DNA from 3 places in the Pseudoalteromonas sp. MQS005 genome. Region 1 is predicted to be linked to each of the others. Evidence: predicted binding sites of a transcription regulator. Region 1 holds the regulator's gene; each other region holds the start of a gene.
What was found. Region 1 encodes FliA, which starts transcription of late flagellar genes. Its sites were predicted from a motif close to CTAAAGNTNNNNNNNNNNNNGCCGATA; they were not measured.

Region 1 (11,038 bases):
TTTCTTTAATTACTCCAGCAAGCCATGGGCGCTTACTGTTATTTGTACGCCATTTTACATCTTCTTTACTCAATGTAATGTTATTTATTAGTATTTCTGCTAATAAACCCCATTGGCTATCACCTAAAGTGATGAGATATTGATAATTTAAAGATGCCTCTAACTGCTCATCGTACTTTTCAGGCATAACCCAGCGAGCGGTATCAACAACATTGAGTTTTTCTTCTCGGTTGATCATAACCCCTTTAAACCACTTAGGCTTGCCAAATAAATGATTTACTTCTCCAAGCTCATGAATGCCACCTAAGGCTTTTAGCGGAACCGCTAAAGTAAGCCCTGCCACTTCAAAAAACAGCGCTTGAAACTCACCATCAAAGTAGTCAGCTTCACCACCTACAACCACCTCTTGCTCAGGCACGACGTGTTGCTCTTGGTGGGTGTCAATTTCTACATTCGATACTTGCTTATTAAGCTTTTCAACTTCAACAACAGGCTCAACTATTACTGGTTGTTCTTTTTGCTCTTCATACGTTACCTGCTCAAGCAGTTTAGCAACAGGCTCAAGGTCTTTTGTTGGTTCGTCATCAGATAATAACGCCCCTAAGTACTGAGTGACTACTTTTTCATTAGCAAATAATTGCTTACTCATTTATTAACCTTGTTTTATTAAATATTTAAGTAATGCTTTATAAGCATAGACTCCACGCGCATTTGGGCAAAAATCTACCGGTACTTTTTGCGCTAAACTTGCATCTCTAAATTTAGTATCAACAGGAATAACGCCTGGCCATACTTTTTCTTTATACGTTTCTTGTAATGTTTTATAGGCCTCAAGCGATGCTTTGGTTCGTTTATCATACATAGTTGGAATTATAGTATATTCATAGCTTTTCGCTTGAGAGGTTTGCATTAACTCCATAGTACGCATCATTCTATCGAGCCCTTTAAGCGCCAAGAACTCAGTTTGCACCGGCACTAACACTCTTTCACAGGCGGCAAGCGCATTGACCATCAGCACACCTAAAACAGGTGGACAATCTAAAATTGCGTAATCGTAATACTCGCTAATTTTAGCCAGTGTTTTTTTTAAAATCAGGCCCATTCCCGTTTTATTACCCATGCTACGGTCAAGTGTCGCGATCGCCATAGTTGCGGGTAAAATATCAAGGTTTTCAATTGTTGAGGGGCATAATGCTTGCAATATTTCTTCGCTTTTCATACTCGAGCCGCGAGTAAAAATATCGTAAACACTGACCTCTAAATCTTCTGAATCAATACCAAAGTAATAGGTTAGTGAAGCATGAGGATCTGTATCAATCAATAACACGCGCTTGCCTTGAAGCGCAAGGATCCCTGCAAGGCTAACCGCTGTAGTGGTTTTGCCTACTCCCCCTTTTTGATTGGCTACTGTCCAAACTTTCACATTACATCCTAATTACTGTTCGTTGCGCGTTGTAACACGGATGCCACCATGCGGTAAACGGATTATTTTTATTGTATCGTCTTGGGCAGGTAGCTCAATTTCTGGCTGACTTTGCTCTGATACTGAAATTGATGATTTCGTTTGTTCATCAGAGGGCTCTGGTGCTAAACCATATTTAGAAAGTGCAATCACGACTTTACGGTTTTCAGCACGCCCAGCTTCGGTATCATTATCGGCAAAGGGCGAGTATTGACCATACCCCTCAATGGCCATGCGCGCGGATTCAATGCCCAAACGCTCTAGCTCAACTAATATTGAGGTTGCACGCGCCACTGATAACTCCCAATTAGAACGAAATATTTCATTTCGTATGGTTTCGTTATCTGTATACCCGCGTACTCTTATATAGTTATCGACTGATGCAATGATTGCTTCAATTTTTTTTACAATCTCTTTGGCCTTGTTATGTGCAACAGCACTACCACTGGCAAACAACAATCCGGAATTGAGCTCTATAACCAACCAGTCTTGGCTTAGTTCTAAGCTAGCCTCGCCACTGCGTATCTCATCAATTAGCGACGATTGTAATTTAGCCAATAAACTATCCAGCGGCTTACCTAAGTGGCGTTGACTAATATTGCTATTGTCACTTTGACCATCGAGTAACATTGGGCCTTGCTCTTGCTCTTGAATACTTTCGCCATAGAGTATTTCAGCCTCAGGGGTCACCCTTTCAAGCAATAAAGCATCACCATTTACCCCGTTACCCTGCTGAGAATATTGTTTTGCAGACTTATCAAAAACATGCTCAAGAGAATCAGATAAAACCTTGATGTTGTCTTCTTTGTTTATCGCAATTGCATACAATACAACAAAAAATGCAAACATTATGGTCATATAATCCGCATAAGAAACTAACCAACGCTCAGTATGTTGGCTCTTTAATTGGTGATGACGTAAGCGACGGCGTAACATAGGCGCTAATGGGCCTGTAAAATTGGACGTTCAACGCGGTAGGCTTCAAGCTTTAGTTCAATATTAATAGGGCTCTCACCTTGGCTAATAGCAATTACACCTTCCGCTAACATTTCGTGATAAAGCATCTTTTGTTCAACCCGTTGCTTTAGCTTATTGGCCATAGGTAAAAATAATAAATTAGCCAAACCAACACCATATATAGTTGCAATGAACGCGGTGGCAATACCCGTTCCTAACTGCTCAGGATCGTTAATAAATGACATGGCTTGAATAAGCCCAAGTACCGCACCTAAAATACCAATAGTTGGGCTATACCCACCCATTGCTTCATATACCCGGCTAGCCTCAAGTAATCGTTCTCGCTCAAGTAATAAGTCAATCTCGAGGGTATCGCGTAGTTTTTGCTCTGAACAGCCATCAACTAATAAACTCAGTCCTTTGGCGGCATAGGGATCTGAATGCGCAAGTGCTTCGTTTTCTAATGCTAAATACCCTTCTTGACGGGCTTTATGCGACCAGCGTTTTACTTGCTCAATAGCATCTTCAATATCATGGTCGTCGGTAACAAAAACCCAATGAGTAATACTAAGCATTTTTTTAAATGTATTGGCTGATGTTTGTAACATCACCGCACCTAATGTACCGCCTAATACAATAATTAGTGCAGGCCCATTAAACAGCGCAGATACCACACCTCCCTCTAAAGAATAACCGATTGCAATAGCACCTAATGCAACCAGTAATCCTAAAACAGAAAGCTTATCCACAGCCAACCTCTCTTTTTAAGCGTGCAGCCACATCATGAAGGCTAATGCTTTCGCTCGCTAAACCTGCACTGGCTATCGCCTGAGGCATACCATAGACAACACAGCTTTTTTCATCCTGAGCCCAAATTGTAGCGCCAGTTTGCTTAAGCATGCGAGCACCATCACGACCATCTGCACCCATGCCTGTCAAAATAATGGCAAGCACATCACCTTGATACGCTTTGGCCGCACTGGCAAAGGTAATATCAACACTTGGTTTATAGTTTACTCGTTCATTTTTATCTTCAAACACACGAAGGGTTCTATTAGAGCCACGTCCTTCTACCATCATTTGCTGGCCACCTGGCGCTAAATAAGCGCACCCAGGTTGTAATCTATCGCCTTGCTGCGCTTCTTTTACCTTAATCTTACACAAGCCATCTAAGCGAGTAGCAAAGGCCGGGGTAAATGCAGCAGGCATATGCTGTATGAGTAAAATAGGGTGTGGAAAATTAGCAGGTAATTGCGTCAAAATAGTTTGCAGTGCAACTGGCCCACCTGTGGATGTACCAATAGCAACTAACTGATACTGCTTACCACTGGCACGCGCTGAGGCACTGCTGTTATTAGGTGCAGGACTCGCATTATTAAAGCTACGATCAGGTTGAACTATCGGCTTTTTAGCAAGGTTAGAAAAGCGTTCAGAACTGTTTGACGCTGGTTTACTAATACTTGGAGATGGGGCCGTTCTCGTAATTCTTCCAATACGCTGGCGGCCTATTTCCTTAACCTTATTTTGCAATAACTTAATTGCATCATCGTTATTGCGAGCAATATCTTCAAACTTTTTAGGTAAAAAGTCCATCGCCCCAGCATCAAGCGCATCCAAAGTGGCAGATGCCCCTGCTCGTGTTAACGATGAAAACATTAAAATAGGTGTTGGATTACTCGCCATGATCTCTTTCACAGCACTAATACCATCCAGCACCGGCATTTCAACATCCATGGTGATAACATCAGGACGTAACTGAGCTGTTTTTTCGACGGCCTCTCGGCCATTTACAGCAAAGCCTATTACCTCAATGCCGCTGTCTTGTTCAAGAATTTCACTCACTCTGCGGCGAAAAAAGCTTGAATCATCAACTACTAAAACTTTAACAGCCATTTCGCTCTCTTATTCAATGAATGGGTAGGCATAAAGTTTATACCTACTTTTTATTATCCAGCGTAATGCTTTAGCATACTCGGTACATCTAATATCAGTGCAATTCCACCATCAGAGGTAATAGTCGCACCCGCCATACCCGGCGTACCTTGCAATAATGCATCTAGAGGCTTGATCACCACTTCTTCTTGACCTATTAGTGAATCAACAACGAACCCTACTTTTTGAGTCCCTATTTGCACAATAACGACATGCCCTTGTGCTTTTCGCTGACCTCTATCAGCGCCTTTTATAAGCCAATGTTCAAGGTAGAATAATGGAATCGACTTTTTACGAACAATAATCGTTAGCTGGCCATCAACCACATTAGTTTTTGTTAAATCTAAGTGGAATATTTCACTTACACCCGCTAGCGGCAAGGCAAAGGTTTGCTCTCCCACCACCACCATTAAGGTAGGCAATATCGCAAGTGTTAGTGGAACTTTGATTTCTAAAGTAGTCCCTACGCCCATTTCTGATTTTATGTTAACCGAGCCATTGAGCTGAGTGATTTTTGTTTTAACCACATCCATACCAACACCACGGCCAGAAATATCTGAGATTTCTTCTTTGGTTGAAAACCCAGGTGCAAAAATAAGGTTATAAGCTTCAGTATCAGAAAGACGACTCGCTTGGTCGTGATCAAGCACCCCTTTACTAATCGCAATCTTTTTAAGCTTTTCAGCATCCATACCGGCACCATCATCTTGGATGGTAAGTAGAATATGATCACCCTGTTGCGAAGCTGATAAAGTCACCGTACCTGTTCTAGGTTTACCCGATGCTTCACGAATATCGGGCATTTCAATACCATGGTCGACCGAGTTGCGAACCAAATGCACCAATGGATCGGCCAATGCTTCCACTAAATTTTTATCTAAATCGGTGTCTTCACCGACAAGTAATAAATTAATATCTTTTTTAAGTGTTCGTGCTAAGTCACGTACAACACGAGGAAAACGGCCAAATACTTTTTTAATCGGCTGCATTCGTGTTTGCATTACTGCACCTTGGATATCAGCAGTCACAACATCTAAGTTGGAAATAGCTTTACCCATAGCCTCGCTATCAGAGTTAGTCGCCAAACTCACTAAGCGATTTCGCACAAGTACTAACTCGCCCACCATGTTCATTATTTGGTCTAGGCGTTTGGTATCAACACGTACTGTTGTTTCTGCCGGTGGAGGCGCTGCTTTTTTAGGCGGCGCAGCTTTAGCTGCTTGTGCCGCAGGAGCCGGCTTAGCTGGCTCTGGTTTAGGCTGTGGCTTAGCTGCAGCAACTGGTTCTGGCTTTTTAGCTGCCACTGGTTCTGGTTTACTTACAGGAGCCGGTGTTTCTATCGACTTAGGTGCACCTTTACCATGAAGTTCATCAAGTAACGCTTCAAACTCGTCGTCACTTATTTCATCATCGCCCGAGCTTTGCTCGTTACTTGGTGGAGCCACAGGAGCTGATGGTGTTTGTTGTGGTGTACTTGCGGTTGCTTGGCTCACTTCGCCAAAGCTGCCTACACCATGAAGTTCATCCAATAAGCTGTCAAACTCATCGTCAGTTATATCACCACTGACATCATTGTCACTTGATGATGATTGTTTTTCTTGTGGGGCTTGCCCTTTTCCATGAAGTTCATCAAGTAGGCTTTCGAATTCGTCTTCGGTTATTTCATCAATCTGAGACTCAGTACTGCTGCTATCTGAGCCGCTAAATAATTCATCAAAAGCAAACGGGTCTTCTTCAGCATCGTTGCTCGGTTGCTCTGCAACTGGTTCGGGCTCTACCGATGGGGTTTCGACAGGAGCTATATCTTCAACCACAGAATCGCCGGCAAGCTCTTCTGCTGTCGGTGGCTGTCCAAGTTTGTGAAGTACTGCAAGTAATTCTGGATCAGCAGGCTCTGGCTGGTCACGATTTTTAATCGTGGCAAACATTTCATTAATGGTATCCAGTGCTTGTAAAATCACATCCATTAATTCAGAGTTAACTGTTCTTACACCTTGGCGCAGTAAATCAAACACATTTTCAGCACCATGACATGCATCAACAAGCTCTGTCATAGCCAAAAAGCCAGCGCCACCCTTTACAGTGTGGAAACCGCGAAATATTGCGTTTAGTAGCTCAGTATCATCTGGGTTGTTTTCCAGTTCTACTAACTGTTCAGATAAAAGCTCAAGGATTTCTCCGGCCTCTACTAAAAAGTCTTGTAAAATATCTTCATCGACTTCAAAGCTCATGCAGTACTCTCCTATTAGAAGCCCAAACTTGATAATAGATCATCAACTTCATCTTGATCAGATACAACATCATTACGCGTTTCTTTATCAATAATAGGCCCTTCGGGACCTGCTAGTGTTTGTGCAACAATGGGATCTTCTATTTTTTCTGGTTGTTCAGTTGGTTCAACCTCACCACCTTGCGCTGCAAATGCAGTTAACAGGTGAATTAAACTTTCTTCAACTTCACGGACAAGTTCAATAACACGGCGAATAACCTGACCGGTTAAATCTTGATAGTCTTGAGCCATCAGCACATTAGTCATCAGCATTTGTAACTCATCGGTTTTGTGATGAGAACTGCTCATAAACTTATCAATACTATGACAAAGTGATTTAAACTCACCAAGCTCTATTTCGCGGTTCATTAAACGATCCCACGTTGGCTTGATATCAGCTATTTCGTCAGCGATTTCTTGTGCTAATGGTAAGCTTGCTTCAACCGCATCCATTGTCTTATTGGCTGCGTTTTCTGTCATTTCCATGACATAGTTAAGGCGTTTTTTTGCGTCAGGGATGGCATCAGTGGTAATGTCTGTTAAACGCGTGTCTAACTCGAAACTTTTTAAAGCTTCGTGCAGTTGACGCGTCAACTTACCCACCTCAGCAAATAACTGTGATTGCTCTTGTGAAGCTGTTTCTAAAATTAACTGATTCGCTTTATCTTGCTCACCATTTTCTAAAAAAACAACTAACTGGCGAGCTTGTTCTAAAGTAATCTGAGGCGCAGCAGGTGCTGACATAAGCCTCTCCCTCTCATTAACCTAAGCGTTCGAACACTTTTTCTAATTTAGTTTTCAATGTACCTGCAGTAAATGGTTTAACAATATAACCATTAACACCTGCTTGGGCCGCAGCAATTATTTGTTCTTTTTTAGCTTCTGCTGTAACCATTAAAACAGGAATATGCTTTAATTTTTCATCAGCTCGAATTGCCCTTAAAAGATCAATACCTTGCATGCCTGGCATATTCCAATCTGTTACAACAAAATCAAACGCTTGATTTTGCAACATAGGCAAAGCAGTTGACCCGTCATCTGCTTCTTGAACATTGGTAAAACCTAAATCGCGCAACAGGTTTTTAATAATACGTCTCATTGTTGAGAAATCATCAACAACAAGAATTTTAATGTTTTTATCCAAAACATCCTCCAGTGAGGCCTGAACCTTTATTTACTTACTTCTAGTTTATCCAGTCATTGATTTTTGCTTTAAGCTTAATCATCGCCTGACCATGTATCTGACTTACACGCGATTCACTTACATCGAGTATATGCCCAATTTCTTTTAAATTCATCTCATCGTTATAGTACAAAGAAAGCACCATTGCATCTTTTTCCGGTAACGACTTTATTGCACTGAGTAAAGACTCATTAAACCGTTCATTTTTAACATTATTGAACGGTTTGTCTAGTGCTAAATCTTGGCCATGAGGTGTAATCACATCATCATCTATACCAAGGTCTTCAATACCTAACACTTTGCTTACATTTACATCGTTTAAAATATGATGGTACTCATTTAGCGAAATTTCAAGTTTTTCAGCAACTTCACTATCTTTAGGTTCACGGTTTAAACTGTTCTCAAGCGCAACAATAGTCTCTGCAACCAAACGGCTTTTTCTGTGAACTGAACGTGGAACCCAATCGCCTCGGCGCATTTCGTCTATCATCGCACCACGAATACGAATACCGGCAAAGGTTTCAAAGCTTGCGCCTTTGCTTGCATCAAAGTTTTTTGAAGCTTCAATTAAACCAATCATACCCGATTGAATTAAATCATCTAGCTGCACACTGGCCGGTAAACGAGCAATTAAATGGCACGCCACTTTTTTGACTAATGAGGCATGCTTTTCAACAATCATATTTAAATTCTGTGTTGACTGATATCCCATAGCTCTATTCACCGGTATTGTCATTGTTAGTTACTAACTAGTTTCTCAATGAAAAACTCTAAATGACCCGAGGCTTGACTAGGTGTTGGCCACTTAGCAATTTTTGTAGCCAGTGTTTTAAAAGCAATTGCAGCAGGCGACCCAGGAAAAACCTCAACAATTACTTTTTGGCGGCGCGTTGATTTGCGCATATTTTCATCATATGGAACCGTTGCAACCAACTCCATTGATATATCTAAAAATCGGTCGGTAACCTTTGAAAGTTTTGCAAACAATTCCTGCCCTTCGCGTAAACTACGCACCATATTGGCAACAATTTTAAATTTATAAACGCCGTGCTCACGGCTAAGTACTTTAATTAAAGCATAGGCATCGGTAATTGATGTAGGCTCATCACATACCACCACAACCACATCTTGCGCTGCGCGAGAAAAACTCAGCACCATATCGGAAATACCCGCAGCGGTATCAACAATTAAAATATCAAAGTCGGTGTTAAGTTCACTAAATGCACGAATAAGTCCAGCGTGCTCTGAGGGTGATAACTCAACCATACTTTGCGAACCCGATGTTGCAGGCACTATTTTTATGCCTGCGGGACCTTCGACTAAAATATCATCAAGTTCACATTCGCCCGATAAAACATGAGATAAATTACGCTCAACGCGCAGTCCAAGCATCACATCACAATTCGCTAATCCTAAATCAGCATCTAGTACAAGCACACGTTTGCCTTGTTGGCCTAACGCGATTGCCGTGTTAAGGGATACGTTCGTTTTACCCACTCCACCTTTGCCGCCGGTGACAGCGATAACTTTTACGCCGTTATTATTATTCTTGCTCATTTTGCGAAGGCCGCTTGCTTGATCTAAAACTGTGTTAATCATACATCTCTACTGTGCTCGACGCCACTGATTGGTGTCGTGATTGTTGTGCTTTTATTCTTTTTAAATACAATTGCTCAGCTTTTTTTACTAGTTTTTCGGCATTTGCCACTCTAATATCTTCTGGTACTCGCTGACCGTTAGTAAGATACCCTATTGGGAGACGATTTTGAATCGCAATACTAATAATCTCACCTAAACTCAATGACTCATCAAGTTTAGTAAAAATACATCCGCTTAGCTGTACTTTTTTAAAGTGCCTTACTGTTTCTTGTAATACATTAATTTGCGCCGTCGCACTTAATACTAAATAACTACGTATATCAACACGCTGATTACGCATCAAGGTGTTTAACTGCTCAGTTAAGCGTAAATCACGTTGACTCATTCCCGCTGTATCAATTAAGACTAGACGTTTATTTCGTAAATGGTATAAAACTTCTGCTAATTCATTTGCATCTTTAACTTGTTTAACGCCACAACCTATAATACGACCATACGTTGCTAGCTGCTCATAAGCACCAATACGGTAGGTATCGGTAGTAATAAGCGCTACTTTATCGGCACCGTATTTTTGTGCACCCAATGCTGCCAGTTTTGCAACTGTGGTGGTTTTACCCACGCCTGTAGGCCCGACTAACGCAAAAACACCGCCTTGGCGAAGTATTTCGTTGTTCGTGGTTTGCATTTGATCTTCAACCATGTTCAATAAAGCTTTCCAGCCTTGTTGGCGAGACACATCGTCTGGTACAAAACATGCCATTTGCTCAGCAACATTTTTTTCTATCCCCATACCGACTAAGCGGTCAATCATACATGCACGGGTCGGGTCGCGACGTGCCATATCTTGCTGCATTAAACCTGATACTTGGTGCTCTAATAGTTGACGAATTGCGTTCATTTCTTCACGCATTGTGCTGATGTCACTGGATTCTTTATGAATTGTTTGCTGACGCGGTGCGCTAGGTGAATCTAAATCGTCAAAGCCACTGTCTAAGTCGTCGAAACCTAAGCTATCGGCTTGGGTGCGAGGACGCACTGGCGCGCTTTGTTCACGTTCAAACATATTTTTAGGTCGTGATTGCACAGGCTCTTGTTCTTGATAGTGACCAGAAGTGTCAATGCCAGAGTGTGAAAACATTGAAGCAAGCTCTGCTGAACGAGGACGTGGAGACTGACGCTCTAGTAAAGCTTGTAAGCTATCTGCAACCTTTGCCTGTGGCTTAGGTTGAGCGCGTTGCGGTTCTGGTTTAACAAAATTATGTGAACTTTGCTCAGTATGTGCAAATGAAGCTCTTGCAGCAGGTTGGCTTTGAGGCTGCTCTGGCGGTTTTGTCGCTGCTTTGTCGTAATCAACTGCAGCAACAATTTCAACGCCATTAGCTAGTTTTTTATTTGACATAATAACCGCATCAACACCCAACTCTTCTTTTACTTCTTTTAGTGCAGTGCGCATGTCTTTAGCAAAAAAACGTTTAATTTTCATAATTCAAACCCCTTTAAAATCTTATTGTTGGCCTACAGAGCTGACAATCTTGATCTGTCTTTCATCTGGTATCTCTTGGTAAGACATCACTCGCAATCCTGGAATGGTGTATTTAACAAATCGAGATAACACAGTGCGTAACATTCCTGACGT
Region 2 (11,038 bases), on a different contig from region 1:
CGCTATATGTAAGCCCTGCGATTAATTTACCGCAGGGCTTTTTTTATAACTCGACTTTTTATACGGCGCTTTTTTTGTACGTTTGGCAAAGCGCTTTTTAGGTGACGTTTTAGGTAACAGTGCAAATGCCTGACTATTGCAGTTCGCCGCTTGACTTACAAAATTAGTTAAATCGGCTAATAAAGGTTGTATAAACTGCTGATAACTCATTGCTTGCTGTGCAATATCACCTAAACTCGACTCCCATTTTGCAGTTAAGTCGGGGCTTGATAATCCCTCTGGTAATACACTAATTAATGCAAGACCTGTTTCAGTTGCTTTAATTGCTTTTCCCTCACGTTTTAAAAAGCGACGTTTAAATAACAGCTCAATAATGCCTGCACGCGTTGCTTCTGTACCGAGGCCATCTGTTTCTTTTAATATTTTTTTGATTTGCAGGTCTTTTACATAACGGCTAATTCCCGTCATAGCAGCAAGTAAGGTTGCATCGGTAAAATGAGCCGGAGGAGATGTATGCTTTTGCACCACTTCACCTTTAGTACAAGTAAGTGCCATGCCTTTTTCTAAATAAGGTAATGTAGCTTCTTCTTTAAGTTCCGACTTACCCATGAGCAATTTAAAACCTAAGCTTACATCTTGCTTTGCACTTGCTTTAAATAAACCACCGGCTATGGTTACCTCTACTTTACTTTCGTTGTAAATGTAGTCGGGATAAAACTGAATTAAATAGTGTCGACTTATTAACTGATAAATTTTTGCTTCATCATTGGCTAAACTCACACTTTTTAACTGTTTAGCTGTTGGCACAATGGCGTGATGAGCGGCCACTTTTGCATCATTAAAACATTTACTACGTTGTTTTGCATTTGCCTCATTTACCAGCTCTACTGACTGCCCACCATTTACGGCTATCGCTTTTAAAATAGCAGGTGCATCTTGGTGATGCTCTCTCGGTAAGTAACGGTTATCTGAGCGTGGGTAGGTAATTAATTTATGACGTTCATATAAAACTTGGCAAATATCGAGTACTTTTTGTGCTGGCATCCCAAAAGCTTTAGCAGCATCTATTTGTAAAGCAGATAAGTTATAAGGAAGCGGCGCGGCTTGTTTTTTTTGCTTTTGCTCAAGCGCTGTTACATTTGCGGGCTGATTAGCAATGCGTGAAGTCACATTTTCGGCTAAGGCTTTATTAAGTACTCTGCCCTCTTCATCTTGATATGGTTCGCACGCTTTACTCGGTATCCACTTAGCAGTAAATGATTGCTGCTCAGGTGTAACAAGATGAGCAAGTACTTCATAAAATGGTTTGGATACAAAATTTGCGATTTCATTATCACGATTTACAACTAAACCTAAAATAGGTGTTTGTACTCGCCCAACCGACAACACATTACCAAAGCCCGCTTTTTGCCCAGCTAGCGTATAAGCTCGCGTTAAATTCATACCAAACAACCAATCAGCACGAGACCGCGCTAAAGCAGATACACTTAAAGGGATAAAATCACGGTTAGCCCGCATAGAGTTGAGTGATTTTTTTACCGCAGTTAAGTTTAAATCACTAATCAATAAGCGTTGAATACTTTGCTTTTTGGTTTGACTAATTTTTGTTTGCTCGATTACTTCATCAACCAGTAGCTGACCCTCACGATCAGGATCGCCAGCATGTACGAGTGTTGTTGCCTGCTTAATTAATTTTTTTAAAATGGTAAGCTGCTTACGGGTTTTTGTTTTAGCTTTTAATTGCCAGTGTTCAGGCACAATAGGTAAATGCTCAAATTGCCATTTTTTAAAACGTTCGTCATAGTCATCAGGTTCTGCTTGCTCGAGCAAATGGCCTATGCACCAAGACACACAATCACCATTCGCCACTTCAATATAACCATCGTGTTTTTTATGAGGTTTTGGAAGCGCATCTGCAATAGCGCGTCCTAATGAAGGTTTTTCAGCAATATAAAGTTTCATAACCACACCCTAACACTGTTCATATAAACAGTAGTTTAGCATATCAGTTTAAAACTGGGGATATTTTTATAGTTTCTAACTTAAAGCTTTATTTCGCTTATTAACAAAAAGATATAAAAGAGGCAGGTAGCAGACAACAACAGTGGCAATATTTATTAAAGGCATAAATGTTTGATACATCACAGTGCTATAAGATAAATCCCAAAGGTGTCGGTCAACTAAGCGAAATAATTGAAGAATGGGTGCACCAATAACAATAAGCTGCCCAAGTACACATTGCCACAAATGCACTTTATCTTTAAGACCCCAATAAGCAATAAGTGCCATCCAAGTAATATCTGTTAATGCCCATACAAGGTAACGGTATATATAAATACCATCATCAAACGCCATTAAACTTGAGTAGGTCACAGTGCCAAATAAGAAAAAAGCGGCAGTAATAACAACGAACCTAAGAGCTAAATAATCTTTGAGGATAAAGAATATAAAAATAGCCGGACTCAAAATAAGAACCCAGCTTTTGCTTAATATACTTACAAAATACAAAAACCATTCAGGCAAACTAAATAACCTTACTTAACTTTTGTATCTTCATCAGTTCCATCGCCGTTACCAGGCATACTACAATACTTAGTCAACATATTCGCCCCATTACATTTGTTAAGAATGTTGCATTCTATGCTAAAAAAGGTACATAGCCAAGTCATTCTATCTTACATCAATTGGCGCTGACTCTTTTGCCTTGCCTTGTAAAATTGATATTTCTACACGGCGGTTACGTCTTCGATCTTCGCGGGAATCGTTCGGCACTAAGGGCCTAGTTTCTGCACGCCCTACCACCATCATTCTGGTTTTATCAAAACCTGGAACTTTTTGTAATTCACTCGCTACCGCAACTGCGCGTTTAGATGATAAATCCCAGTTATTAATGTAAAGCTCGTTGGAAACCTGAAAATCATCCGTATGACCAGACACCGTAATTTCACCGGGTACATCTTTAAGTAATCGGCCAATATCTTGAATGATAGGTTTAAATTGTGGTTGTAAAAATGCACTCCCCGATGGAAACGAGCCATTTTCTCTAATACGAATTATGATTTGCTGCCCTAAAGATTCAAGCTCAATAGCCCCATCAATAATTTGCTTTTCAAGCTGTTGCGCAATTTTTTTAACTAAGTCATTTATTTGCTCTTGATCAGCAGCAGACACTGCCGTAGCTGCAGCAACTTCCTCTGAGGTACTACTTGATTCACCACCTCGCTTTTCACCACGTTGCTCTTGACGTCCACCTGCGGAGCTTTCATCTCCCGCCTGAAACTCAAGCATTTGTTGGGTCATTTCAACCGTTTGTTGCTGAATGGTTTCTATAGGAGTTGGCTCAGGTTTACCCGGCGTAAACTCCATAGCAATAACAGATGTCCCTTTTGGAATGTCTTTTACTTCTATTTTATTTTGTACACCAAAAGCAAACTTCATTGAGCCTGCAATTTGTTTAAATTTAAGTACATCCATTTCAGAAAATGCGAGTAAAAGTACGAAAAAGCACATTAATAATGACATTAAATCGGCAAACGTTCCCATCCACGCAGGAAGTCCTGGAGGTGGGCATTTGCACTCTTCATCTGACATAATTATTCCTCAGTATTGACTGCGCGTTTTGATTCAGCTAGATAATTTTTCAAGATCCCTTCAATTACTTTAGGATTTTGCCCGTCTTGAATACCTAATACTGCATCTAAAATTAAGCGCTGATTCATGGCCTCTTCGTCTTTACGCAGTTCAAGTTTTACCTGAATAGGAATGGCTACAACGTTTGCTAAAAATGCACCGTATAATGTGGTTAACAACGCAACCGCCATTGCCGGTCCGATAGCTTTGGGGTCATCCATGTTCGAGAGCATAGCCACTAAGCCTATCAACGTACCGATCATCCCCATTGCAGGTGCAATATCACCTAATGATTTAAATAAGGTTGCCCCCATTTCATGGCGAGTGGTGGTTAACGAAATATCTTTTTGTAATGTTGCTCGTACCACATCAGCATCATGCCCATCTACTAGCATATCAACGCCTTTGCGCATAAAAGGATTTGGGATTTCGGCTTCTTCTAAGGCTAAAAACCCGCCTTTTCGAGCAGAGTCAGCTAATTCTACCGCTTTTTCGATTAATGCTTCAGGAGGCTCAATTTTAAACATGAACGCTTTTGCACATACTTTACCAATGCCAAGAAATTGCGACATGGTAAAATTAGATAAAACGATAAAAAGGGAACCACCGAATACAATAACCACAGAAGGGGTATTGTAAAACATAGCGACTTCACCGCTACTACTCATAAACATGGACATGACAATTAAGCCAATTGCGCCAAGGATCCCAATAATGGTTGCTAAATCCACATTCCCTCCAAAGGTTTTATATTTTTTCTTCGCAAGCGTTGTTATTAATTGTTTATCGGCAAGATACTGAAATACTTAAGTGATTTTTATGATAAACGGTAAAATTAAGATTAGTTATATTTTAGATCAACATAGGTAATCAATCTAATTAATCAAAATTAATAATTTTAAAAAATAACGTTGAAACGCAATAAAACCCAATCAACAGCATTTATCTATCAAAAAACAATATCATTCTTTGACCTAGTTTAGCATTCCCCCTAAAATTGGCGTCTAAATTTATTATGTAAGTTGAAAATAAAGATGGCGACTAAAAAACCTGAAAATTTAAGTTTCGAACAAGCACTAGAAGAACTAACAACAATTGTCAGTGAAATGGAACAAGGTGATTTATCGCTTGAACAGTCTTTAAAGCAATTTGAGCGCGGTATTGCACTTGCGAGCGCATCCTCAGGCAAACTTCAACAAGCTGAGCAAAAGGTGTCGATATTAATGGGTAATGACGAAAAAGCACCGCTTACTCAGTTTGATAACGATATGGAATAATCGTGAGCATAAAAGAACAAATAAAACTCGCTCAAGATGATGTAGCTAATACGCTCAACCTTTATTTTGAACAACCTCTTGAAAGCGACAATACTATAAAAGAAGCCACACATTACAGTGTAATGAATGGTGGTAAAAGACTGCGCCCGTTTTTAGTGTACACCACAGGTAAAATACTCGGTGCTGACAAGCGTGATTTAGATGTACTTGCCGCAGCCATTGAATGTATTCATAGTTATTCATTAGTGCATGACGACTTACCTGCTATGGATGATGATGATTTACGCCGTGGTCGCCCTACATGTCATATTGTATACGGTGAAGCACAAGCGATTTTAGCTGGAGATGCACTGCAAACTTTAGCATTTGAACTTATTGCTAAGCATACATTTAAATGTTCGACTGAAGCACAATTAAAAATGATCGCAGCACTAGCGCATGCATCAGGATTACAAGGTATGGTTGCCGGACAAGGCCGCGATATTGCAGCAACCGATAAGGTTATTACTGTTGATGAGTTAGAACGCATTCATAAACTTAAAACCGGTGCGCTAATAAATTGTGCGATCACTCTTGGCGCACTGTGCGCTCCTAATACAAGCCAACAAACTTTAGATAACTTATCAACTTTTGGATACGCTATAGGGCTTGCATTTCAAGTTCATGACGATATTTTAGATGTTGAGGGCGATACGCTTACTTTAGGCAAGCCACAAGGGTCAGATATTGCAGCGAATAAAGCGACATACCCCGCTTTATTAGGTATGCTAGGCGCTAAGCAAAAAGCACAAAATTTAATACAACAAGCCCATGAGGCATTAGCTAACATTGACGCAGACACAACAGATTTAGCGGCATTGGCTAACTATTTAATTGAACGTGACCATTAAATACAGCTAAAACGTATTAACTCTTAGTATAAAATTATTACTGAATATTAAGTCGCCTTTTAAACCTCGTTTGTTTTGAGGAGGGTTAATATTAGCGAAGGATATATAAAAAACCATGACACTTGATAGCAGCAAGTATCCATTACTTGATTTGGTGAACGAACCAGCCCACTTGCGAGACTTAGCACAAGATAAGCTTCCTGCATTTAGCCATGAATTGCGTGACTATTTACTCAATTCGGTATCGCAAAGTAGCGGTCATTTAGCGTCTGGTTTAGGAACCGTAGAACTTACCGTTGCACTACATTATGTATACAACACACCCGATGACCGCTTGGTCTGGGATGTGGGTCATCAAGCTTATCCGCATAAAATACTGACTGGCCGTCGTGATCAAATGCATACCATTCGCCAAAAAGACGGATTGCATCCTTTCCCTTTTAGAGATGAAAGTGAATACGACACCTTTAGTGTTGGCCATTCAAGTACCTCAATTTCTGCGGCGTTAGGTATGTCTATTGCTGCACAAAAAGAAGGCAAAGGGCGTAAAACAGTCGCGGTAATAGGCGATGGCGCAATTACTGCTGGTATGGCCTTTGAAGCAATGAACCACCTTGGCGATGTTAAATCAGACATGCTGATCATTTTGAACGATAACGAAATGTCGATATCTGAAAATGTCGGTGCGCTAACCAATCATTTTGCGCGTATTTTATCAGGTAGCTTTTATACCAACATCCGCGAAGGCAGTAAAAAGCTGCTCTCTGGTGTACCGCCGGTAAAAGAGCTTGCCAGCCGTATGGAAGAACACATTAAAGGGATGATGATCCCGGGTACTTTTTTTGAAGAATTAGGTCTAAATTACATTGGCCCAATTGATGGACATGATGTGAATATGTTGGTTGATACGCTGCGCAATATGCGTAACTTAAAAGGCCCACAGCTTTTACATATAAAAACCCAGAAAGGCAAAGGTTACAAGCCTGCCGAAGCCGATCCGATTGGTTATCATGGCGTACCAAAATTTGATCCTGCAACATCAAGCTTACCAAAATCTAAGCCAGGCGCGGCTACTTTCTCAAATGTGTTTGGTGATTGGCTTTGTGACATGGCCGAGCAAGACAGTAAGCTCATGGCAATCACGCCAGCTATGCGTGAAGGTTCAGGCATGGTACGTTTTTCTAAAGAGTATCCAGAACAATACTTTGACGTAGCAATAGCAGAACAACACGCTGTTACTCTTGCTGCAGGTTTTGCTTGTGAGGGCTTAAAGCCCGTTGTGGCTATCTATTCTAGCTTTTTACAACGCGCGTACGATCAACTAATTCACGACGTTGCACTGCAAAATCTACCGGTATTATTTGCTATAGACCGCGCCGGTATTGTTGGAGCCGATGGTGAAACCCATCAAGGCGCCTACGACTTAAGCTTTATGCGCTGTATACCTAATATGGTCATTATGGCCCCAAGTGATACTAACGAATGCCGTCATATGCTTTATACAGGCTATCAAGCTAATTGTCCTGTTGCTGTTCGTTACCCGCGTGGTAGTGCAGGCTCAGCAGACATTCAAAGCACTATGCAAAAGCTAGAAATTGGCAAAGCGAATGTAATTAAAAAAGGTACTAAAGTGGCTATATTGTCATTTGGTACCTTGCTTGAAAACGCACAACTTGCCACTGATGAGCTCAATGCCACTCTAGTAAACATGCGATTTATTAAGCCACTTGATACGGCATTAATTGATGAGCTGATTAATGATCACGATATTATTGTAACCCTTGAAGATAACGCGATTGCGGGCGGTGCAGGCTCTGCAGTTAATGAATATTTAGCGAGCATTAAAGCCGATGTAAAAGTGCTTAACTTAGGTATTCCTGATGAATTCATTAAACATGGCACACAACAGCAAATGCACGATGAAATGGGGTTAGGTGAACACGGTATTTTAACTTCAATTAAATCATTTATGAGCTAACACTTATCGTGTTTAATAAAAAAGGAGCCATTGGCTCCTTTTTTATTGCTCATCTATAACCTCTAGCGCATCCATACCTTAATATCGGCTAGACCATTGCTTTGTAACAAACCAATTTGCTGTTCAACATTGGGGTTTTGCTCAAACTCAAATGCATCTAATTGCTCGTCAAAGGTAATATTAGCGACGCCATCGCCGCCACGTTTTTTAACTTGATGTAATGCTATGTCAGCTAGATTAATTGATGTTTCCCAGCTAATAACTTGCCCACCTAAGAGAGGTAACGGATAGAACGACCACCCGACTGACGCTGTTATATTGGTTGTTTCACCGTTAGGAAGCTGAAACGAATAATCTGCAATTGCTTGGCATAATTCAGATACATAGCTGTCGATTAAATTACATTTAAAATCACGCAATAACAGTAAAAACTCATCACCACTCCAACGGGCAACATAATCAGAACCTTGTGTACGCGAGTTAAGTAATGCCGCTACTTGTTGTAAACAGCTGTCTCCAGCAATAGGGCCATAGGCATCGTTAATGCGGCTAAAGTTATCTAAATTAATAATTAACAACACCAACGATTTACCTTGAGCCTGCAATGACTGCGAGTTACGCTGAAAATGCTCAATATCTTTTGGTAGTTGATCAAACAAAAAACGGCGACTTCTCAGCCCTGTTAGCTCATCAGAGTGACTAACAAGTTTAAGCTGAGAGTTTACTTGGTTTAATTTATCGTTTGCTTGGCGAAGCTCAAGGGTTCGCTCAGTAATAAGCCCCTCAAGAACTTGCTGCTTACGTCGCTCTTGAACTTTAAATACCCAAAACACCAAATAAAAGAGCAACACAAAACCACTGGTGATCAGTAATCTAAAATATATAGTTTCACCAAATCGTTCAGGCACCACAAAAGCGTATTCGGCCGATTGCGCTTTGCCCCAATCTTCACCTTGACGTTTTGTCTCTAATTCAAATAAAAACATACCTGCTGGTAAGTTAGTGTAAATAGCTTCTCGGCGGGTATTTGCATAGCGCCAATCATTATCAAGTCCATTGAGTTTATACCTAAACTCTATACTTGCAGGTGCATAATAATCGATAGCGGTATAGGTAAGCGTTACATCACGCTCGTCAGTTTTAAGTACTGGCTTTTTACCTAACGCAGCCGCAGCAAGTTTTCGTGATGGCGTGGTTAAAGTTTCTATGGTTGGCTTTAGCGAGCGTAATCCAAATAATTCTACGTCTTTAGGAATTTCTACAACGCCTTGCAAGCTGGGATACCAAATTGAATTATCCATATCAACCACCGCATCATGGCCTAAACCATTACAGCATTGACTTGCTTTACCATCGAGCTGTCGATCAAATGAAGAGATCACTTCCTCCACTTTTAGGCTTTCAATGTTGGCTTTGAATTGCTCAACTGGCATGCGATAAACCCCTTTCATGGTGCTTACCCAAATGCGTTTTGTAGTATCATCGTACTCAAGACTAAATATAGAACCATATGGCAGCCCATTGGCGGCATCTAATTGCTGCCACTGCCCTTGTCCACTGCGATAAAACAAACCATCGTTAAGCGAGCCAATTAAAATCCCCACGCCTTTAATGTGTAAAATGCTAGTAACGTACGCACTTTCCAAAGTGGTTTGGTCGCCTATTTTTTCTATCCCGCGTTCAGTAAAGTAATACGCCCCTTTACTGGTACCAATCACCCCAAAATTTGGTTTATCTAAAACATAGGTTACAAACTTACTGCCTAAAAAAGCATTGTACGCAAAAGGGTTTAACCCGTTGTAATTTAAACGATATAAGCCTCGCCCAGTGCCCACCCAAAAGCCGCCTTTAGTCGACGTACTAATAGCAAATACAGGATTATCACTTAGCGCACGGGCAGGGAAACTATATAAGGTATTCGACTCGTAGAAAAACAAACCTCTACCAGTGGCAACATAAAGACGATTGCCGTCAAACTGTAAGTCATGTACTGAGGCGTTACCATACTTGGTACTGTTGATGACATTGATAAACGTTTTATCGGCATCGAAATAGCCTACGCCGCTTTTGTTGGCAATCCATAACTTACCATCTGGTGATTTACTAATGGCCATAACCGCTTCGGTCATTTTAGAAATGGCTGAATGGCGCTCTATTCGCCCTTCATGAGCAAGCCAAAGTCCCTCACTAAAACTCGCTAACCATATATTATTTTCATCATCTCTAAATATATCGGCAAACCAAATACTTTGATCTAATTGACTGGGCTCAACCCATTGCCAATCATCCGACTTCCCTCTGAACAATAAGCGCCCATAAGTCGATACCCACAAGCCACCATTGCCATCACTCATAAACTTATAAACGGCTGAGTTGTTAGCGTTAGGCAGCGGAAATGGGCGTAGCTCATCATCTAAATCTAAAAAGTAAGCGCCTAGCTCAGAAGCAAGATATAAATTGCCATTTAAAAAGGATAAGTCGTGAACAATTGTTTGTGCTAAACGATCAGGCAAGGCCACTTTAGCGGTAAGCTCTAAGCGCAATTTAGAAAAATCAGACGCGCTTTGCGTCAAGCGCAATAAATTACGATCGTTAACCAGCCAAATTCCCTCTGGTGAGAGCGCCATTTTACTGACTGACCCTACTATTTGGGTGATCGCAGTGGCATTTACGATAGGGCTCGGATTGTTTAGCTGGTCGCGCAGCTCTATCTGGCCTCTGTCTATGTAATAAAGCCCATTAGCTGCTATCCAAATACTGCCTTTAGAGTCTTCAAGAATATCTCTAACAGGGCCTTTAATATTAAACTCTTGTGCGGTTAGCTTTTCTGGGTCTATAACAACGAGGCCGTTTTTCGTGCCTATCCATAATAGTCCTTGGCCATCAATCAGTAATTTATTGATGCCATTGCTGGGTAAAAACAGACTATTTTGAGTGTTGTAATTAGTAAAAGTGTTACCATCAAATCGGCTTAATCCGAATTGCGTACCAAGCCACATGTAGCCTTGGTTATCTTGCACCACACTTTTGAGGGATTGTGAGGGAAGTCCGTCTTTAATGTTCCATTGTTTAACTACGTAATCAGTAATTGAAGCCGTACTTGGCATGGCACACATCAAGAGTACACAAACCAATAAAAATCGCATCATAGTGCTGCCACCTAGTTAAACAAATAATAAATTAAAAGGGTAGTAAACCTACTTTTATCAATGCTTGCAAACAAATAAGCGAAAAAATACCTGCAAGTACATCATCGGCCATAA
Region 3 (11,038 bases), on a different contig from region 1:
GGATTTTGGAGAGTTACCAACATCCTATGTGAAAAAGCAAGGTCAGTACGAAATTAAAGCGTACCCTGCGCTGGTGGATAAAAAATCAACGGCGGCAGTGGAGTTATTCGATAACGAAATTAAAGCGCAATTAGCGCACCAGCAGGGGTTGCGTCGTTTAGTGTTATTAAACGTGCCATCACCCATTAAATACCTGCAGCAAAATTTACCAAACAAGGCTAAGCTAGGGTTGTACTTTAATCCTTTTGGTAAAATTGCCGATTTAATAGATGACTGCATTGCATCGGGTGTTGATAGCCTATTAGTTAAATATGGTGATATTCGTACAAGTGATGCATTTGAAACGGTTAAAGAGCATATTCGCGGCGAATTAGGCGACACCGTAGTAGCAATTGCAACCCAAGTAGAGCAAGTACTGAGTATTGCTCATGCGCTGCATAAAAAAATGAAAGGGCGAGTAGATTTAACCATGATCACTGCCCATGGCGATATTAAATCTCAGTTAGAATCGCTTATTTTTAAAGGTTTTGTGAGCCAGCATGGGGCGGATAAGCTCGGCGATTTAATTCGTTACTTAAAAGCGATTCAAAAACGACTAGAAAAGCTACCCGTTGACCCAAATCGTGATAGATTATGTGTGCTAGAGCTTGAAAAAGTGGCGCAAGAATATAAAAAACTGACGAATAAAACCCCTAAAGGAATGCCATTGCCTGATGATGTTGAGGCTATTTTTTGGATGCAGCAAGAATTACGCGTATCCTTATTTGCGCAAACCTTAGGTACACCTTATCCAATTTCAGCAAAACGTGTGTTAAATGCGATAAAAGAAATTGAATAATCCCTTTATTCGCTATTAAGCTAGGGTCTGTTGACCTTTGTGGATTAAAATTTGTTCAAACTAAGGGCAGTTTAATTGCGGCGCGAGGTTTGTAACCTAGTGGGCTAAGTAAAAACCACACCACATAGGCTCTGCCTTGCCTAAATACCAAACAGGCTACTGCAAATTCAACCTTGAACGGTCAACAGACCCTAAGGGACTAACTTGAGAAGGAAATGACATTGCTATGTCCTCATTACTAAAACACCAAGCGCGACAATTGTTAGTGGTTGATGATGAGTATTTCAATTTTGAAATACTCAAAGCAGGGTTAGCATCAACATTTGATTTAAGCTATGCTGATTCTGGTAAAAGTTGTTTAGCATCTGCCATTGCTAATCCGCCTGATATTATTTTGCTTGATGTATGTATGCCGGGGCTTGATGGTTATGATACCTGTCGCATACTTAAACATACGCCAGAGACAAAACACATTCCGGTGGTGATGATATCAGGACTTGAGTCAGAGCTTGAGCAACAAGCAGGCTTTGACTCAGGGTGTGATGCTTACGTTGTAAAACCTTTTTCTATCGCCGTACTACGAGAAAAAATTAATAATATTGTGTAGAGGGAATTATGTTTACTGAAGATAAGCGAAACTACAGACGTATGCAGGTTAACACACCCGCTAAGTTAACCTCGATTGAGCCCGTCGCAGGACTAAGTTACACAGGCACCTGCCTTGACTTAAGTGCAACAGGGCTCTCCTTGCAGCTCGATGATTTATTAGAGCTTAACTCAATTTTATCGGTTGATATTGCATCAACCCATCCAAGCATTGCACCGTTAAAAGCCACTGCAAAGGTGATACGTGCCAGCACAGAAGAGGATGGCACGATAACCGCAGGGCTAGAAATTATTGAGTTTAACTAAAATTAGTGTTTAGTAAACCTTACAAATAAGGCCTTTAAGATAAAAGCCTTCAGGGTAGCTGCCCGCAATAGGGTGGTCAGCTGCTTGATTTAAGCGCTCCATGATCAGCAAATCTTTACCTGCATCAAGTGCTGCATCTGCAACCACTTTTTGAAACAAATTTTGTTCCATTAAACCAGAGCATGAGAAAGTAAGCAGTGTGCCGCCTGGTTTTAATATTTGCATCGCAATCATATTAATATCTTTGTAACCCCGACATGCCCCAGTTAACTGCGCTTTATTATCAGCAAATTTAGGCGGATCCATCACAATCGTATCAAACATCACGCCGTCTTCACGGTATTGGCGCAATAACTTAAATACATCTTGTTTTACAAAGTCGACTTTATTTAAATCAAGGTTGTTATGTTCAACATTGCGCTTTGCTGTATCAAGAGCTGGTTGTGAAACATCGACATTGGTTACATGCTTACAGCCACCACGCAGGGCATAAAGAGAAAACGTTCCCGTATAACTAAAGCAATTTAATACGGTTTTATCTTTTGAAAAACGCTCCAGTGCAGCACGGCTATCACGTTGATCTAAATAAAAGCCGGTTTTATGGCCTTCAAGAATATCAACTTCAATTTTTAAACCATTTTCTTCAATGATAACTGGCGCTGTGGGTTCATTACCCCAAAGCACTCCTTTAATTGGCTCCAAGCCTTCTTTAGTGCGCACATCTACATCTGAGCGCTCATAAATATTTGAGCCTGGGAAAATAGCCATTAATGCGCCAACAATTTCACCTTTGTGGCGCTCAGCACCGGCACTGAGTAACTGACAAACCAAGGTGTTATCAAATTTATCTATGGTAACACCCGGTAAATAATCGGATTCAGCGGCGCAAAGCCTAAAACCGGTCAGTCCACCTTCTTCAATCGCATGGCTGCGAGCTTCTAAAGCACGACGTAGGCGACGCTCGAAAAAATGTTGATCTATGACTTCTTTTTCATCAAAGCTCCAAACACGCGCGCGAATTTGTGAATGCGGGCTGTAAGCCGCGGTGGCTAAAAACTTACCTTCACTGTCGTGTATGGTTACCGTGTCACCTAATCCAGGTTTACCTTTAATTTTTTTGATGGCTTTAGAAAATAACCAAGGGTGTTTTCTTTTTAATGATTTATCGCGACCAGCTTGCAGGTAAACGGCAGATGACATAGGGCTTCTCTGTAGTAATAAATAAGCGCTGTATTTTAGTCAAGCCACGCGCAACATACAATGAATGTTTTGCAAGGGCCTTATAAATCGCGTTAAAGTAGGGGATATTACCTCGTTTAAATAGATTTTTGGAAGCTCGGTGAACAATTTAGCCCTTAGCCCTTCATTAAAGCAACTTGATCAGCAATGCAGAGAATTTATAACAGCGCTTATCCATGCTGATGTAGCCCATGATATTACCCATATTGAACGGGTAGTACGTGTTGCAGTTAAATTATGCACTGCTGAAAAAGCCAATATGAATGTTGTTTTACCTGCTGCGTGGTTACATGATTGTGTGGCCGTAGCAAAAAACCATCCCGATAGGGCAAAAGCTTCAACGATGGCTGCCGATAAAGCGATTAGTTTTTTAGCGTCTATTGGCTATGATGAAGCGCTATTTGATGATATTCACCACGCCATAGCCGCGCATAGTTTTAGCGCCAATATTGCTATTAAAACCGTTGAAGCACAGATTGTACAAGATGCTGACAGAATGGATGCCTTAGGGGCTATTGGTGTTAGTCGTTGTATGAAAGTGGGGGGCTCAATAAGCCGACTTTTGTACAATCCTAATGATCCATTTTGTTTAGAGCGTGAGCCCGATGATAAACAATACACATTAGATCATTTTTTTATAAAGTTACTGCATATTGCAAAAAGTATGAATACACCTTCTGCTAAAGCCGAAGCACTTAGAAGAACAGATTACATGTATGACTTTTTAGAGCAGCTAAAATCTGAAATTGGAGGGTAAGACAGTGAGGCCAAAATTGAGCGGTATTGATCATTGTCATTTAAATGTTCAAAGCCTCACCCAAGCCGTTGATTGGTATGAAAAGGTGCTTGGTTTTACTGTAGTAGAGGAATTAGCATTTTGGAATGAAGAAGGCAAAGGCCCTTTAACGCTTGAAGATGAAAACGGATCGACACGTTTAGCTTTATTTGAGGCGCCAGGGCGAAGTAAAGGAATCGCTTTTGCTGCAACCGGTGAGCAATTTATAGCGTGGTTAGCACATTTTGAGCAGCTTGAAATTAAAACGATACTGGCTGATCATGGCGTGACTTTTTCTATGTATTTTAAAGATAACAGTGGCAATAGCCATGAGATCACTTCCCATCACTACCGCATTATAAAACAGCATTTTCCAGCTGTAGCGTTAGGCTCTCACAATGCCAAAAGGGGCTAGGTCCTGTTGAACTTTGTGCAGTAATATTTGTTCAAAAAAGAGACGATTTAATCGCGTTCTTGATGAGCCTTTTTTATCGCTAAAATAGCGTCTATTTTGCTAATAAAAAGATCAACCAGCTGAGGGTCAAAGTGTTTTCCTGCTTGTTGTTGCATATGCTCTAGTGTTTGCTCTATGCTCCAAGGCTCTTTATAAGGACGTTTTGATGTAAGTGCATCAAATACATCAGCAATCGCTACAATCCGCCCCTCAATAGAGATTTCCTCGCCTTTCAATCCATTAGGATAACCTGTGCCATCCCATTTTTCATGATGTTCGATAGCCAATACATGGGCAAGTTGCAGTAAGGGGGAAGGTGAGTTGGCCAATATTTTAGCCCCTATAGCGGCATGCTCTTTCATGTGTGCAAATTCGTCGGGGGTTAATTTGCCAGGTTTTAACAGTATCGAATCAGGAATACCTATTTTTCCGACATCGTGCATTGGCGCAGCTTGGCGTAATAATTCTGCGTGTTGTTCGTTCATTCCCAACGCTAAAGCAAGTACTTTGCTGTATTGGCTCATTCGTGCAATATGCTCACCCGTATCGGTATCTTTATACTCTGCCGCGCGACCCAATCGCTCAACTAAATCTACATGTGCTTGTTTTAGTTGCTCGGCTTGTACTAAAGAAAGATGAGTTTTTACCCTTGCCTTTACAATCGCAGGGCTAATAGGTTTGGTTATATAGTCAACCGCACCTAGCGAAAACCCTTCCGATTCATCTTGTTCTTGCGTGAGTGCGGTGACAAAAATGACCGGAATGTGTGCGGTTTTAGGATTAGCTTTTAAAATTTTGCACACTTCAAAGCCATTAATATCTGGCATCATTACATCAAGTAAAATGAGTTTTGGCGGAGCGTTTTCTATTAATTGCAGTGCCACAGCCCCCGATTTAGCAAACGATAAACGGTAGTTACTCGCTAAGACCTCGCGCATTACTTTTAAATTTGCAGGTTCATCATCGACGATTAATATTCGCGCCTGACTTATCGATTGATCCATCGGTATCCTCAGAAGAGCTAGTTATTGAGTGTTGTTAATAATGCGTTGAGCTGTGTTTGTGCATTATCAAATTCAAAGTCATTAAACTGCTCATAAATATTCAAAATAGCAGCTTTGTGTTGTTCGGGTGTTATTCTTTCAATATAACTTAATAACGTATCATCCAACTCTGCTCGTTTAGCTTGGCTGAGTAAAAGCGTTAATTGGTGAATAAATTCAGCATCTGACACGGTTTCTTTTTGTAATTCATTCTCTTTAAAAGCAATGTGTAAGTGTGATAATTCATCTGCTAGCTGCTGCCACTCTTGCTGACATTTTAATATGCACTGAGTATAACTTGTTATATCACGTTGTTTTTCAGCTTGCGCAATTAAGTAAGATAAATTATTGAGCGCTAAATTACCGGCAAGACCTTTTAAATTATGCAAAATATGAGCATAATGCTTATCGTTTAGCTTAGTGGTCGCCAAAGTTAGCATACTATTTTGATGCTGAGCTAAAAAGAGTACAACCTCTTTGAGATGTTTCTCTTTGCTGCCCCACATTTTTTCGCCTTTATTAAAATCTATACGAAGTTTTGAATCTATTGGATCGTTAGTTACTAACTGGCTGATAGTAAGCCCAAGCACCCGTGCTATTTCTTGGTTGAGTTGGTTTATGTCAACGGGTTTGGTTGTAAAACCATTCATACCCGCTTGTTTGGCTGTTAGTTTATCTTGCTGTAGCACACTGGCCGTTAAGGCAATTATTGGCGTGTGCTTTAGTTGTTTTTGCTGCTCTAAAGAGCGAATTGATGCTGTGGCACTGATCCCATCACATTTAGGCATATGAATATCCATTAGGATAATATCAAAGCGATGCTGATTAAACATGTCAATGGCCTCAAAACCATTATTTGCTTTACTTACCTGATGGCCTGCTTGGGAAAGCATAATAGTGAGTAGTTCGATATTTTGTTCAATATCATCCACCACTAAGATTTTTAATGGGGGTAAGTTAAATGCGTTTTTACTAATGGCTTGCACTTGACTTTTTTCGCCTGGCTCAAGCCCAACAGTAAAGGAAAAACAGCTACCTTGACCAAGGGTACTTTGTGCATATATTTTGCCGCCCATTAATTCAACCAGCTGCTTACTAATTGTTGTGCCAAGCCCTGTGCCACCAAATCGGCGTGTTGTGGTGCCATCTGCTTGCTCAAAGGGTTTAAAAATAGCCTCAAGGCGACCTTTTTCGATACCTATACCACTATCTTGTACTTCAAATAAAATGGGTTGATTGGGTTTATGAGTAACCGAAACAGTAACATGGCCTTGCTCAGTAAACTTTATCGCATTGCCGATTAAATTGGTTAGCACTTGGCGTAAACGCGTATCATCACCAAAATAAAATGGATTTACATTGTCAGCTATTTTTAAAATGAGCTGTAAGTCTTTGCGTTTTGCATCAAGCCAAAATGTCGACACAATATTATCGAGCAATTCTTGCAAGTTAAAATGTACTTTTTGAATTTCGAGTTTACCTTTCTCTAGCTTTGCTGAATCAAGGATATCGTTGAGTAAATGCAATAAAGAACGCGCAGCGTTATTAACGGTAATAATTTGTTTTTGTTGTTCTTTATTAAGCGGACTATTCATTAAAATATCACTAAAGCCAATAATTGCATTCATGGGGGTACGTATCTCATGGCTCATATTTGCCATAAAAGACTGTTTAGCTTGCGCGGCTGCTTCAGCCTCGTATTTAGCTTGCTTTAAGCTTTGCTCATATTCATGGCGCTTGGTTATATCAACTAAAACGCCATCAACCCAGCGTGTATCATCTTTAGAGTTAGTGATAATACTTGCTTGATCAAGTACCCAAATAATATTGCCGTTGCGATGGCGAATGCGATACTCAATTGAGTATTGACTGGTCGATGCAACTGCTTGATCAATCGCTAAAGAAATAGCCGCTTCATCTTCTTTAACAATAAGCTCGGCAAAGGTAATACGCTGCTCAGTAAATTCTTCAGCGCGATAACCCGTTAGTTCATAGACGCTAGGGCTGATAAACAACATACTCCAGTGTTCATCTAACAAGCAGCGAAATACCACACCGGGCATATTGTTCATTAAGGTACGGTATTGTCGCTCTTTTTCAATTAAGCTTTGTTGTAACGCTCTTTGCTCAGTTAAATCGGTAATAAAGCCTACAAACAATGTTTCAGTTTGTAATTGCTTTACTTCACCAATCCCTAAGCGAATTGGAAATTGATGACCATTTTTATGTTTTGCCCACACATCGCGATTAACACCAATAACACGTTTTACCTCATGGTTTGTTGTATTTTTTAAAAAAGCATCGTGTTGATTAGCAATATCATCAGCCATTAATATTTTTACATTCTGGCCAATGACCTCATTATCTTGCCAGCCAAAAATTGTTTCTGCGGCTTTATTAAAGCTCAAAATAGTGCCTTTAATATTTATAGTAACGATGCCGTCAATGGCAGTTGATAAAATAGCATCAAGGCGAGACTCTTCAGCTGATTTTTTCCCCAACAGCATTCTGTATCGGATCATGCCATTGATGATCACAACCACCGCTGTTAATAAAAGCGTGGCGAACGACACACTAATAGCAATAAAGGTTAGATGTGATTGGTTTGTTTGCTCGTTAATTATCGGGCTTGTTGCAATAAATCGCGTAGCAGCCATGCCCATATAATGCATACCAGCCACGGCAAGGCCAAGAATAAGGGCGCAAATAATACGATTATGCACAGGCGTTAATTTTTTAAAGTGTGCTGGTAAATGAAAACGTGCATAGAGACTTATAAAAGACAGCAGCACTGCAACAACAATTGAAGCGCCAAACCATATTGGATCATAACGAAGTAAAGGACTTAATTGCATCGCGGCCATACCGCTGTAATGCATGGTGCCAACACCCGCGCCAAATAAAAGAGAGCTTAGAATTAAATTGATAATACGAGGGTGAGAGCTATATGTTTTCAAACAAGAAAAAGCAATGGTACATGCCAGTAAAGCCGGTATAAACGATACAAAAGTTAGTGTGGGGTCGTATTCAATTGTAGTGCACAAAGAAAATGCGAGCATAGCAATAAAGTGCATGCTCCAGACCCCTCCGGCAAGGACTAAGGCTGCGGTTATATTGGCTAACTTTCGATAAGATTTAAAATGTGTATTATTTGCTAAATCGATAACGTGCAAAGAAAAATAAGCTGCAAAAATTGCGGTGAGTATAGATAGTGTCACTAAACTTGGGTCGTATACACCATTAATAATTAGGCTTGGATCTGGTTCGTTTATAAAAAAATTAGCTAACATCAATCATTCACATAATAACTCTTAAATTCAGTCTAATATAAAATACAATAATAATCACAAGGTATTGAGTTATAAATTACAAAAGTAACGTAAGTGTTTTAAGCTCTAAATCATACTATTTATTGAGTAGCACTAAATGCATTGTTATTAAAATGGCATTTAGTGGGGATTATTTATAGATTAGCCGTTATGGTACAAGGTAAAATAAAACCCAGTGGTTAATTATAAATAGGCAGCATTCATTGTTGGATTACACTTTAAAGCGTAGTAAGCGAAGAAAAACAGTGGCTATCAAAGTCGCACAACGTGAGCTTACGGTATATGCGCCCCATTTTGTAACGAAAACACAAATTAATGAATGGCTGTTAAGTAAACAGGACTGGATTGATGCTCAGTTACATAAGCAACAAATTCAAGCCGATACACGACAGTTTCCACTCAAAACCCAGAGTATTAAATTATTTAATGAAGCTGTTAATGTGCAATTTGATAACGCAGTACGCACTCAATGGCAGCAGCACAATGAAAGCCAAACGCTGTTACTGAGTATTTCTTCACGTGTAAAGCATCAAACGCAAATGTATCAAAGTTTGCTAGAGCAGTTTTTGCATGAGAAATTAGAAAGTTATATTGAAATGCGAGTTAACGATTATTGTCAGCTGATGGGTGAAAAGCTACCGAGTAATATTCGTATTCAATTGTATAAACGTCGCTGGGGTAGTTGTAATCGCAGGCGTGAACTAACCTTCAACTTACACTTGGCAAGTGCACCGACATGGGTCATTGACTACGTGATTGTTCATGAATTAGCACATTTAAAATATTTAAATCACAGTGCTCAATTTTGGCAACGTGTGGGATTATTTTATTCAGATTATAAACAAGCAAGTAACTGGTTAAACAATCATGGTATGAGTTTACAGTGGGTATTTGAATAAAAAGAAATAAGGTAGAGAAGAGAAGTGGTGGAGGGAGCTGGATTCGAACCAGCGAAGGCTGAGCCGTCAGATTTACAGTCTGATCCCTTTGGCCGCTCGGGAACCCCTCCACACTAATTGTTATTGCATTTGGCCCCACTTAACTTAGCCTAAGAAAAGTGGTGGAGGGAGCTGGATTCGAACCAGCGAAGGCTGAGCCGTCAGATTTACAGTCTGATCCCTTTGGCCGCTCGGGAACCCCTCCAATGCAACGCGGCAGATAATAGCAAACTTCTTATTTAAGTAAAGAAAAAAGCTAAAGAAAATTCAAATTTAGCCGATAAATACTTATTAATTAGTTAAATAGGCTAAAGTCTATGCAGATTGGTGATTTGTTAATCACGGAGAGCCAGTTAAAAACAAGGCTTAACGAAAGTGTGCACGAAAACCGCCGAGGCGAGTTTGCACTTTTATTAGCAATGCTCTCTCACGATGCACTCGATTTTAGTGAATTCCACCTACCCAAAAGTGACACTAAGCATTATCAAGCTAATGAAGATGCTCTGCGTAAACAATTTGGCGCAGGTCCAAAGCAGCCATTAGCGCCAGATACCTTTAATATGTTAATTGGTAAAAATAACACAGAGCTTTTAGCAAAAATGGGAAGCGCTGTAGGGATGAGTGATATAAAGTTAACTCAGTGCTTAAAGCCTGAGCCATTTAATATTCGTGATGATAAAAACCACATTCCTCTGACTGTCATTGATAACTGTGAATTAGCGGTACGTCGACGAATTCAAAATACCAACACCGAGTTATCAAACCCTCAAATGGATGCGGTGGCATTTTATGATGATTTACAAAATGAAGCTATCCACCAGCCATTACATTTGTTTAGTGCCTAATTATATGTGTTCAATTGCTGCTTTATACATGCCATTTGATTGTAATAAACTGTGTTTATAGTAGTAAGTAACTATTGGTTTTATAGGTGCTTTATTTTAATAACTGATTTAATATAAAAAAAGCATCCAAAATTTAAATGCAATTGCTATAATGGCGCAAATGGTATGACATTAAATGCCATTATCATTAAACCAAGGTAATTAGGAACGTAATGAAGAAAACATTCACGCTGAATCATGAGAAAATCAAATACCCTCGTATGGTTGATGCTGCAAAGCATGAAGTGAAAAAATATTTGAAAAGAGAACGTAATAAAACTTTACCTGTTGATGCCGACTACTGGGCATTTGATTGTAAGTTTGGTAACACGGCTGAAGAAGCCCAAGTGGTTCACGTTGCTGAAATTAACAATCACATCAGTGAAATTGAAAAGCAAGGTTTAACTTCTTTTTACTTAGAGATTTTAGCAAGACCTGCACAGCGTCAAGATTTCGATGAAGATGATGGCGAGTAAAACGCTAATTTGCGTTTAGTGTAGTTTTTGAAAATGGGCCTTGTGGCCCATTTTTTGTAGCTGAAGTTTATACACTATGACATTTTTTGTATTTTTTATTACTGCCACAAGGGCACGTATCATTACGTTTTACTTTAATATCGGCAACCG

Region 2: a site for FliA is predicted at 4,415-4,441, ahead of pomA (flagellar motor protein PomA). Genes of this name have one in related genera too.
Region 3: a site for FliA is predicted at 9,785-9,811, ahead of A9479_RS06815 (VC2046/SO_2500 family protein). Genes of this name have one in related genera too.

The regions. Positions count from the first base shown of each region.
Region 1 is NZ_LYRQ01000003.1:85,039-96,076, forward strand. Features, by position in the region: gene A9479_RS02475 (chemotaxis protein CheW) at 1-649, opposite strand, end outside; gene A9479_RS02480 (ParA family protein) at 653-1,423, opposite strand; gene A9479_RS02485 (flagellar motor protein MotB) at 1,436-2,398, opposite strand; gene A9479_RS02490 (flagellar motor protein) at 2,404-3,168, opposite strand; gene A9479_RS02495 (chemotaxis response regulator protein-glutamate methylesterase) at 3,161-4,312, opposite strand; gene A9479_RS02500 (chemotaxis protein CheA) at 4,366-6,582, opposite strand; gene A9479_RS02505 (protein phosphatase CheZ) at 6,597-7,364, opposite strand; gene cheY (chemotaxis response regulator CheY) at 7,381-7,764, opposite strand; gene A9479_RS02515 (RNA polymerase sigma factor FliA) at 7,805-8,515, opposite strand; gene A9479_RS02520 (MinD/ParA family protein) at 8,542-9,402, opposite strand; gene flhF (flagellar biosynthesis protein FlhF) at 9,395-10,885, opposite strand; gene flhA (flagellar biosynthesis protein FlhA) at 10,907-11,038, opposite strand, start outside.
Region 2 is NZ_LYRQ01000060.1:2,595-13,632, forward strand. Features, by position in the region: gene A9479_RS16780 (DNA topoisomerase III) at 22-1,962, opposite strand; gene A9479_RS16785 (hypothetical protein) at 2,038-2,523, opposite strand; gene A9479_RS16790 (flagellar motor protein MotB) at 2,671-3,591, opposite strand; gene pomA (flagellar motor protein PomA) at 3,594-4,361, opposite strand; gene xseB (exodeoxyribonuclease VII small subunit) at 4,665-4,907, shown strand; gene ispA ((2E,6E)-farnesyl diphosphate synthase) at 4,910-5,797, shown strand; gene dxs (1-deoxy-D-xylulose-5-phosphate synthase) at 5,913-7,775, shown strand; gene A9479_RS16815 (ligand-binding sensor domain-containing diguanylate cyclase) at 7,838-10,924, opposite strand; gene A9479_RS16820 (phosphatidylglycerophosphatase A) at 10,956-11,038, opposite strand, start outside.
Region 3 is NZ_LYRQ01000013.1:66,381-77,418, forward strand. Features, by position in the region: gene hrpA (ATP-dependent RNA helicase HrpA) at 1-838, shown strand, start outside; gene A9479_RS06765 (two-component system response regulator) at 1,065-1,445, shown strand; gene A9479_RS06770 (PilZ domain-containing protein) at 1,454-1,750, shown strand; gene A9479_RS06775 (class I SAM-dependent methyltransferase) at 1,760-2,950, opposite strand; gene A9479_RS06780 (HD domain-containing protein) at 3,090-3,746, shown strand; gene A9479_RS06785 (VOC family protein) at 3,751-4,179, shown strand; gene A9479_RS06790 (two-component system response regulator) at 4,227-5,222, opposite strand; gene A9479_RS06795 (PAS domain S-box protein) at 5,240-8,551, opposite strand; gene A9479_RS06800 (M48 family metallopeptidase) at 8,797-9,489, shown strand; tRNA gene A9479_RS06805 (tRNA-Tyr) at 9,515-9,599, opposite strand; tRNA gene A9479_RS06810 (tRNA-Tyr) at 9,649-9,733, opposite strand; gene A9479_RS06815 (VC2046/SO_2500 family protein) at 9,846-10,373, shown strand; gene A9479_RS06820 (DUF6172 family protein) at 10,586-10,888, shown strand; gene A9479_RS06825 (YchJ family protein) at 10,956-11,038, opposite strand, start outside.